One region of the Streptomyces sp. NPDC002888 genome, then DNA from elsewhere that is predicted to be linked to it. Evidence: predicted binding sites of a transcription regulator. Region 1 holds the regulator's gene; the other holds the start of a gene.
The links. The regulator HspR, encoded in region 1, represses chaperone genes until heat shock. The targets are predictions, from matches to a motif close to TTGAGNNNNNNNNNCTCAA.
Positions count from the first base shown of each region.

Region 1 (5,093 bases):
CTCCAGGACGCCGTCGCCCACGCCGAACCGTCCGGCTACGCGGCCGCGACCACGCAGGAGGACCGCCGCTGGATGCGCCGCACCCTCGGCATCGGCGACGCCGAGGGCGACCTGCCCACCCGCCAGGCGGAAGGTTTCGGCGCCACCGCGCGCCGCCTGACCCGCCTGCGCTCACGCACCGGCGACCGCACCGGCGAACCGACCCCGCGCCACCCCAGCGAACACGGCCTGCCCGAACTGGACCGGATCCTGGACGCGTTCGACCTGCGCCAGAACCAACTGGCCCAGCAACAAAGGGCGTTGCAGCAAATCCACCCCGCCGTACCGGAGCAGTTGCACGAGCACACCGGCACACAGCCGACCCACAGACAGCCCCCGACGTACGGGCCGACGGAAAGCGGGAACGAGGACATGGCAGCGGCCGAGTCCGGGCAGCGGATCGCGTTCTCGTACGAGGATCCCGCCCAGGCCGTACGGCAGACGCTGCTCGGCCCGCTGATCCGCTCCGCACTGCCCGCGCTCACCAGCCTGGAACAGCTCGTCGCGATGCTGATGAGCGTGCCCGGCGGCGAGGTCACCTCCGACACGGTGCGCGAGGTCCGCGCCGTGCGCACGGCCGTCGAGTCACTGCTCCCGGAGAGCACGGCGGCCCCGGAGGAGGCCGACGCCTCCCCGCGCACCCTCACCGGATCCGTCTCCCTGGAACTCGCCACCACCGACCCGGTGACCGCGCTGCGCCGCGACTTCGTGGAGCCGCTGCTGCGCGAACTGGCCGCCTCCCTCGGCAACATCGAGAAGGTGGCGACCATGCTGGCCGCGACCTCCGCCGACGGCGACGAGGCCCACCTGGAGGCCATCCGCACCGCCCTGCTCGGCATCCGCTCCCACCTGCCGCACCCGGCGCCCCCCGGCAGGACGACCACCGCCGCCGGCTCCGCGCCCCTGGCCGGCACCGGCCGCCGCAGCGCCGCCGCGCCCAGCATCCGCGCCGCCGTGGAAGCGGCCTTGGCGACCTTCCCCGGCCCGTTCTCCGCCCGCGACATCCTGCGCGCGCTGCCGCCCGGCGTGTACGGCGACCCGTCGAAGACGATCAGCAACGTCCTGTCCGCCCTCGTCAAGTCGGGCCGCCTGCGACGCCTGGCCCGCGGCACATACGCTCGCACCCCCGACGTCCCCGACCACGGCCTGCCCGAGCAGGACGAGGCGAAGAGCGCCTGAGCCGAGCCGGAAGGAACCCGATGACCGAAGCGACCCCGTCCCCCGCCGCGCCCGACGCCGCTGCCGACGCCCAGGTGCACGTCTTCTCCCCCAACGCGGGCCTCATCGACGGCGTCCCGATCACCGCCCCGCCCTACGGCGACATCCAGGAGGTCATCCTCTCGATCCTCCAACAACGCGCCCAACAACTCGGCGCCCCCACCCCCGCCACCATCACGGACAACCGCTACGGCGGCGCCATCCGCCTCCTGATCCACCCGAACGGCGCGACGGAACAGCTGAGCTGAGCATCAGCCGCGCTTCGTCCCGGTGATCGCCTCACCGATGCCCAGGCTGTCTTCAGTAGGCCTGCACAGGGGAAACACCCCCGCTTCCTGGAGGTTTTGTGCCACCACCAGGGTGCGCGATCCCCAATAGACCGGCCTGGGCGTGGCACCAATCCTCCAATCGTCCCTCCTGGGCTCACGGGGGCGGGGCGTCGGCCACGGGTAGGTCGCCGCCGATTCCACCCGGCGTATCGTCCGAACGCGGGGGCTGGACGGATACACGGTAGTGCGGCTGACCAGGGGAGCGACCCCAGCTCACCCGTTCGAACGTTGGCGGAGCGATCCGTCTCTCCCGTCCAACTCGAACCACACCCCCTTCGCATACCGCCCCGCCCTCTGATCGGCCACACCCCACCCGTCCGCCATCTCCTCGACGAGCGCAAGCCCTCTTCCCCAGCTCTCGGAATACGACGCCCTGTTCGCCCGCATCGCGAAAAAGCCCTTGCCCCCATCGACGTGTCGTTGGCCCGCGAAGCACACTCGGTGAAGGACTCGTTGGCCCTGATCCAGCACCTGCTCTACGCCCTCCGAGATCCGCGCCTACGACAAGGCGGGCAACGAGTCGGCCGGTACAGCGGACAAGTCCGCCGTCACCGTGGACCGGACCGCGCCCGCGCAGGTCACCGGGCTCACCGCGACGGGCACGACAGCGGGCAACTCGCTGGCGTGGAAGCCCTCCTCGAAGGACGTCGAGCACTACGAGGTGTGGGGCGCGCCGGAGGGGCAGCAGGATCAGGACGGGCCCGAGATCGTGCCGGGTACGTCGTTCACGGATGTTCGGGCGGAGGCGGGGACTGCGTACCGGTACACCGTGGTGGCCGTCGACGGAGCCGGGCTCCTCTCGCCGGTCTCCGCGCCGGTCACGGCTGGGCAACACGTCCACCGGGCCTTGGCAGGACAGGTCCGCATCGCTCGGCAAGGCGTACTACTACGTCACCGCCGTCGACAGCGCGGGCGCCGAGTCGGTGCCCTCCGCCGCGGCCGTCGCCGACCGGCGTGTCCCCGCCACCGGCACGGGACCGGCCCAGCCGCGCCTGACGTTGATCTCCTCGGGCTCCACGCGCTCTCCCATCGTCATCGGCGTCCAGCCCGGGGCCGGTGACGAAGGGCGGCTGCTGCAGGGCTACAGCTGGTCCATCTCCGGTGCGTGCGGCGACAGCGGTCTGGGTCGCGTCACGACCACGAACACCATCGAGTGGACCCCGCAGTACAACGGCCCCTGCGCGGTCAGCGTATTCGCGGTGGGGTACTACGGGAGCACCGGGGAGCGCGGTTCCTGGCTGGAGTTCACAGTCGGGCGCTGACGGACTCACCGCACACGAAAGGGGCCCGGAGACGAATCTCCGGGCCCCTCCACGTGCACGCGCACGCCTCAGTCGGCCTGCTGCCGCTTCGGCCGCCACACCACCAGCGCGCTGGTCTGCTGCACCTCCTGGTACGGCACCAGATCCCGGCGGTAGGAGGCATGCACCGCCGCCTCCCGCTGCTGCATCGCGGCCGCCGCCCCGTCCAGGGCGGCTTGCAGCTCCGCCATCCGCGACTGCAGCGCAGCGACCTGGTTCTCCAGTTCGATGATCCGCTTGATGCCGGCCAGGTTGATGCCCTCGTCCTGCGACAACTGCTGGACGGTGCGCAGCAGTTCGATGTCGCGGGCCGAGTAGCGGCGGCCCCGGCCGGCGGTGCGGTCGGGGGAGACCAGGCCCAGGCGGTCGTACTGTCGCAGCGTCTGCGGGTGCAGGCCGGAGAGCTGGGCCGCCACCGAGATGACGTAGACCGGGGTCTCCTCGGTCAGTTCATACGGGTTACGCCGACGGCCGTCCATCACGCTCAAGCTCCCTTCGCAGCCTCGAACAGCTCCGCCCGCGGGTCTTCGCCCGCTGTCGCCTCGCGATACGCCTCGAGTGCGTCACGAGCCTTCCCCGCCACGTCCTTCGGGACACTCACCTCGACGGTGACCAGGAGGTCGCCGCGGGTGCCGTCCTTGCGGACCGCGCCCTTGCCCCGGGCGCGCATGGTGCGGCCGTTGGGTGTGCCGGGCGGCAGCTTGAGGGTGACGGGCGGGCCGCCGAGGGTCGGGACGCGGACCTCGCCGCCGAGGGCGGCCTCCGCGAACGTCACCGGGACCGTCACCGTCAGGTTGTCTTCCCTGCGGCCGAACACCGGGTGGGCGCTGACATGGACGACGACGTACAGGTCGCCGGCCGGGCCGCCCCGCTCGCCCGGTGCGCCCTTGCCGCGCAGGCGGATGCGCTGGCCGTCCGTGACGCCCGCGGGGATGCGGACCTGCATCGTGCGGGACGACTTGGCGCGGCCGCTGCCCTTGCAGTCCAGGCAGGGGTGCTCGGCGATCAGTCCGCGCCCCTTGCAGTCCGGGCACGGGTCGGTGAGCGAGAAGCCGCCGCCGCTGCCGCGCGCCACCTGTCCGGTGCCGACGCAGGTCGGGCACACGCGCGGTGTGCCGTTCTTGTCGCCGGTGCCCGAGCAGGCCTTGCACGGTGACTGCGAGGACATCCGCAGCGGGACCGTCGCGCCCTCGATCGCCTCGGTGAAGCTGAGGGTGACCTCGGACTCGATGTCCTGGCCGCGCCGCGGCTGAGTACGCGGGCCCGTGCCCGTGGTGCCGCCGCGGTTGAACAGGCCCCCGAAGACGTCACCGATTCCGCCGCCGAAGCTTCCGGAACCCCCGCCCTGGGCGCCGCCTCCGAAGAGGTCGCCCAGGTCGAAGTTGAAGGAGCCGCCGCCCGCGCCCGGCCCCGGGCGGAACCCGCCGTTGCCGAAGAGGGCGCGCGCCTCGTCGTACTCCTTGCGCTTCTTGGGGTCACCGAGGATGTCGTTCGCCTCGGAGATCTCCTTGAAGCGCTCCTCAGCCTTGACGTTTCCCTTGTTGGCGTCCGGGTGGTACTCGCGGGCGAGCTTGCGGTACGCCTTCTTGATCTCGGCCTCGGTGGCGTCCTTGGGGACGCCGAGGACCTTGTAGTAGTCCTTCTCGATGAAGTCCTTGGTGCTCATCCTCGACGCCCCTCCTTCCTCGTCGGTTCAACGTCAGCCCTCGTCCGGGCCACCGTTCTCCTTGTCGTCGCCGGCCGGCTTCTCGTCGGCCCCTTCGGCCTTGACCGTCTGCGCCCCCGGCTGCGGCTCGGCCACGGCCACCCGCGCGGGGCGGATGGTGCGCTCGCCGATTCGATACCCGGGCTGCAGAATCGCCACGCACGTCGTCTCGGTGACGTCCGGCGCGTAGCTGTGCATCAGCGCCTCGTGGATCGTCGGGTCGAAGGGCTCGCCCTCCTTGCCGAACTGCTGCAGGCCCATCTTCGCCGCGACGACCTCGGTGGACTCCCCGACGGACTTGAACCCGCCGACGAGCTCACCGTGCTCCCGGGCCCGCCCGATGTCGTCGAGCACGGGCAGGAGCTCGGTCAGGAGGTTCGCGATGGCGATCTCCTTGACCGCGATCCGGTCGCGCTCGACCCGGCGGCGGTAGTTCTGGAACTCGGCCTGGAGCCGCTGGAGGTCCGCGGTGCGCTCTTCGAGCGACTTGCGCACCTGGTC
Region 1 is NZ_JBIAPU010000002.1:279,379-284,471, reverse strand. It holds gene ACFYWX_RS04275 (WhiB family transcriptional regulator) at 1-1,218, shown strand, start outside; gene ACFYWX_RS04270 (hypothetical protein) at 1,239-1,505, shown strand; gene ACFYWX_RS04265 (fibronectin type III domain-containing protein) at 2,140-2,646, shown strand; gene ACFYWX_RS04260 (heat shock protein transcriptional repressor HspR) at 2,917-3,366, opposite strand; gene dnaJ (molecular chaperone DnaJ) at 3,372-4,553, opposite strand; gene grpE (nucleotide exchange factor GrpE) at 4,587-5,093, opposite strand, start outside.

Region 2 (5,093 bases), on a different contig from region 1:
CCGAGCTCCTCCAGGGCGCGCAGCTGGCGGGACATGGTCGCCTTGCCGACGCCGATGTAGGCGGCGAGCTCCGTGGCGCGCTGGCGACCGCACTCCTCCAGCCGGACGAGCAGCCCGTACGCGGCGGACTCCAGGTCCGGGTGGACCTCGCGGGCCATCTCGCCCTGGTTGGCCCGGGCACGCCGCAGCAGGACGGTCAGCTCCCGCTCCAGGGACAGGAACTCCTGGTCCATTTTCGCGTCCTCGTGCACGTCAGCACCCCTGATCCGGTTTCCCGCTCGTCCCGAAGAATCCTGCCGCACCCAGGACCTGTCCTGGTGACCGCCGCAGCTCCGCAAGTATTTCGCAGGAATGGACCAATGACGGCCTCCGGGCCCCCTGCTGCCCGAGCGGGCAGGGCAAGGCCCGGGCCTCCCTCTCGGGGACCCGGGCCTTCCCTCATCCGGGAGCGTCCGTCACGCCGCCACCGGAACCTCCGGCGCCGCGCCGTTCGTGGCCGGTGCCAGCGCCAGCTCCAGGACCTGGCGGACGTCCGTGACAGTGTGGACGTCGAGCTTCTCCAGCACCTCCGCCGGGACGTCGTCCAGGTCGGGCTCGTTGCGCTTGGGGATGATCACGGTGGTGACCCCGGCCCGGTGCGCGGCGAGCAGCTTCTGCTTCACCCCGCCGATGGGCAGCACCCGGCCGGTCAGCGAGACCTCGCCGGTCATCGCCACGTCCGTGCGGACCAGGCGGCCGGAGAGCAGTGAGGCCAGCGCGGTCGTCATCGTGATACCGGCGCTCGGCCCGTCCTTCGGGACCGCGCCCGCCGGGAAGTGGATGTGCGCGCCCCGGTCCTTCAGGTCTGCGACCGGCAGCTCCAGTTCGGCGCCGTGCGAGCGCAGGAAGCTCAGCGCGATCTGCGCCGACTCCTTCATCACGTCGCCCAGCTGGCCCGTCAGCGTCAGTCCCGCCGCACCGGTCTCCGGGTCGGCCAGCGACGCCTCGACGTAGAGCACGTCACCGCCCGCGCCCGTGACCGCGAGGCCCGTCGCCACACCCGGCACCGACGTGCGCCGCTCGGCCGGGTCCTGGGCGGACTCCGGCACATGGTGCGGCCGGCCGATCAGGGCACGCAGGTCGCCTTCGCGGACCGTGAGCGGCAACTTCCGCTCGCCGAGTTCGTGCTGGGCCGCGACCTTGCGCAGCAGCCGCGCGACGGACCGCTCCAGGTTGCGCACACCCGCCTCGCGCGTGTACTCGCCGGCCAGCTTGCGCAGCGCGCCCTCGTCGAGAGTCACCTCGTCCTTGTCCAGACCGGCCCGCTCCAGCTGGCGCGGGAGCAGGTGGTCACGGGCGATGACGACCTTCTCGTCCTCGGTGTAGCCGTCGAGGCGGACCAGCTCCATACGGTCGAGCAGAGCCTCCGGGATGGCCTCCAGGACGTTGGCGGTGGCGAGGAAGACGACGTCGCTGAGGTCGAGCTCGACCTCCAGGTAGTGGTCGCGGAAGGTGTGGTTCTGCGCCGGGTCGAGGACCTCGAGGAGGGCCGCGGCGGGGTCGCCGCGGAAGTCGGAGCCGACCTTGTCGATCTCGTCGAGGAGCACGACCGGGTTCATGGACCCGGCCTCCTTGATGGCGCGCACGATCCGGCCGGGCAGCGCGCCGACGTACGTACGACGGTGGCCGCGGATCTCGGCCTCGTCGCGGACGCCGCCGAGGGCGACGCGGACGAACTTGCGGCCCATGGCGTGGGCGACGGACTCGCCGAGCGAGGTCTTGCCGACGCCGGGCGGGCCCACCAGGGCCAGCACGGCACCGCCGCGGCGCCCGCCGACGACGCCGAGGCCGCGGTCGTTGCGCCGCTTGCGCACCGCCAGGTACTCGGTGATCCGCTCCTTCACGTCCTCCAGGCCCGCGTGCTCGGCGTCGAGGATCGCCTTCGCGCCCTGGATGTCGTACGCGGAAGCACTGTCATCGGTCCGCTCGTTCCAGGGCAGCTCCAGGACGGTGTCGAGCCAGGTGCGGATCCAGGAGCCCTCCGGGGACTGGTCGCTGGACCGCTCCAGCTTGTCGACCTCCTTGAGGGCGGCCTCGCGGACGTTCTCGGGCAGGTCGGCGGCCTCGACGCGGGCGCGGTAGTCGTCGGACTCCTCGCCGTCACTCTCGCCGTTGAGCTCGCGCAGTTCCTTGCGCACGGCCTCCAGCTGGCGCCGCAGGAGGAACTCGCGCTGCTGCTTGTCGACGCCGTCCTGGACGTCCTTGGCAATGGTCTCGGCGACGTCCTGCTCGGCGAGGTGGTCGCGCAGCTGCTGGGTGGCGAGCTTGAGGCGGGCCACCGGGTCGGCGGTCTCGAGCAGTTCCACCTTCTGCTCGACGGTCAGGAAGGGCGAGTAACCGGAGTTGTCGGCGAGGGCGGAGACGCCGTCGATGGCCTGGACACGGTCCACGACCTGCCAGGCTCCGCGCTTGCGCAGCCAGGCGGTGGCCAGGGCCTTGTACTCCTTGACCAGTTCGGCGACGTGGCCCGGCAACGGCTCGGGCACGCTCTCGTCGATGCGGGTGCCCTCGACCCACAGCGCCGCGCCCGGCCCGGTCGTCCCGGCGCCGATCCGCACGCGGCCGCGGCCTCGGATCAGGGCACCCGGGTCACCGTCGGCCAGCCGTCCGACCTGCTCGACGGTGCCGAGGACGCCGGTGCTCGCGTAGGTCCCGTCGATGCGTGGAACCAGGAGGACCCTGGGCTTGCCGGGCTCCGAGCGGGCGGCGGCCTGGGCTGCCTCCACCGCGGCGCGCACATCGGCGTCGCTCAGATCCAGCGGAACCACCATCCCGGGCAGCACGACCTCGTCGTCGAGCGGCAGCACGGGCAAGGTGAGCGGTGTGGACGTCGAAGCCATGATCTCCCCTTCGGCAGTCAAGTTGAGTTATGCCGACTCAATGCTTGGCCCCGCTTGAATGTTCCCCAACCCTCGTTCGCTCTCAGCGATCACCGTGGGGCGAGCCGTTGACGGTGCCGTGCGGCCGGCCTGAGCCTGCCGGCGAGGGCGCCGCCGACCAGCGCGAAGTTCACTCGGCGGCCGGAGCTCACCCGAGGGCGCGGCCCCGCCGCCACCGCCGTACCAGCGGCCAGGTCGCGATGCCGATGCCCAGGGAGATGAGGTGGCCCCAGTTCGTCAGGGGGTCCGTGAAGGCGATCAGGTCCGAGACGAGCATCCAGCCGACGACCGCGAGCAGGGGCCACCGCAGCCAGGGCGTGAGGAGGCCGGCGAGGGCGCCGACGCTCGTGGCGACGCCGAAGCTGACCCCGTAGTCGAGGCGGTGCAGGGCGCTGTCGGGCAGGTGACCGGCGAGCACCGCGAGGCCCACCGGGACCTCGGTGGCGAGGGTGGCCAGCACGTGCCCCAGCAGGAAGACACCGGCCGTGCGCGCACCGCCGATCCGCCGCTCCAGGCCGGTCAGGACGAGCAGGAGCCCGATCGCGTACGGCGAGAGGAACCCGCCCGCGACCCACAGCGCGCTCCCCACCAGCACCAGCACCGGTGTGCGCACCAGGTGCGCCACATCCGTGCTGGACCCCTGGTACAGGGCGTGCACGAGCGCGGGGCCGGCATGTTCGGTGACAAGTGAGGTGACGACGAGGACGGCGACGTAGGCGAAGGTGAACGGGGTGCCGGTGGGGGTGGGGAACAGACGCCAGGGACGCGGGACACGGCGGACGCGGGGTGCCTCGGGCGCGGTGATGGTCGTGCCGTCCGCCGGTCCGCGCTGCCTGGGTATCCCGTCCAGCAGGGGCGCCGACGAGGTCGGTGCGTCGGCCCGTACCGTCCGTTCCCGCGCAGTCCGTTCCAAGGTGAGGCGCTCCTTCCGCTACGCCCCACCACCCTTCGCGGCGCACGGACCGCCTGTCTGTGACCGACGCCACCCCGACGCCGATTCACAGCGACTTCCCAGCTCGCGCTCACCAGCGTCTTAATTCCTCCAACGCTCCGTCACATCGGTGTCAGGATGAGCGCATGAGCACCGCTTACGACATTCCCGAAGTCCTGGACCGTCGTGAGGGCCCTTACGGCGAGGTCGTACTGCGCCGCCACGGCGAGCTGCTCCAGATCATCGCCAACGGCTGCTTCCTGATGGACACCTCCGACGGCCGCTCGGAGCGTTTGCTCGTCGACGCCACGCTGAACGCCCTGGACGGGCGGGCCGCACCGCACGTCCTGATCGGCGGCCTCGGCGTCGGCTTCTCCCTCGCCCACGCCGCCGCCGACCCCCGCTGGGGACGGATCACGGTCGTCGAGCGCGAGCCCGCCGTCGTCGACTGGCACCGCACGGGTCCCCTGTCGGAGCTGTCCCGCGACGCCCTCGCCGACCTACGCACGGAGATCGTGCAAGCGGACCTGCTCGATTTCGTCAATGAGACATCCGACACATACGACGCCCTGTGCCTGGACATCGACAACGGTCCCGACTGGACCGTCACCGACGGCAACCACGGGCTGTACGGTCCGGCCGGACTGGCAAGCTGCGCAAGGGTGTTGAGACCCGGCGGGGTGCTTGCGGTGTGGTCGGCGAGGCCATCGCCGGAATTCGAGGGAACCATGGGGAATGCCGGGTTCCAGCAGGTGCGTACCGAAGAGATCCCGGTTGCCCGAGGCGTTCCCGACGTCGTGCACGTTGCTGTAAGACCTGGATAGCAAAGGCGCGGTGCCTCCCCGTACGCTGCTCCCCTGACGCGGATCATTCAAGCGTCAATCGCAACCATGCGCAGACCGAGGAATCACCCCACTGGTTCCGGAAAGCACACTCAGGGGCGGGCGATGGAGCAGACACACACCTCCCACAGCGGCACGACGACGGCGACTCCGGGCGCCCAGCGGCGAGTCCTGGTGGTCGAGGACGACCCGACGATCGTCGACGCCATCGCAGCCCGCCTGCGCGCCGAGGGATTCCTCGTGCAAACAGCGGGCGACGGTCCGGCGGCCGTCGACACCGCAGAGGCCTGGCAGCCCGACCTGCTGATCCTCGACATCATGCTGCCCGGCTTCGACGGTCTGGAGGTCTGCCGTCGCGTGCAGGCCGCCCGCCCGGTGCCGGTGATGATGCTCACCGCGCGC
Region 2 is NZ_JBIAPU010000020.1:16,061-21,153, reverse strand. It holds gene ACFYWX_RS29665 (MarR family winged helix-turn-helix transcriptional regulator) at 1-233, opposite strand, end outside; gene lon (endopeptidase La) at 456-2,879, opposite strand; gene ACFYWX_RS29655 (rhomboid-like protein) at 3,067-3,831, opposite strand; gene ACFYWX_RS29650 (spermidine synthase) at 3,996-4,673, shown strand; gene ACFYWX_RS29645 (response regulator transcription factor) at 4,797-5,093, shown strand, end outside.
Region 2: lon (endopeptidase La) is a predicted target of HspR. The motif match lies at 2,902-2,920, and genes of this name have one in related genera.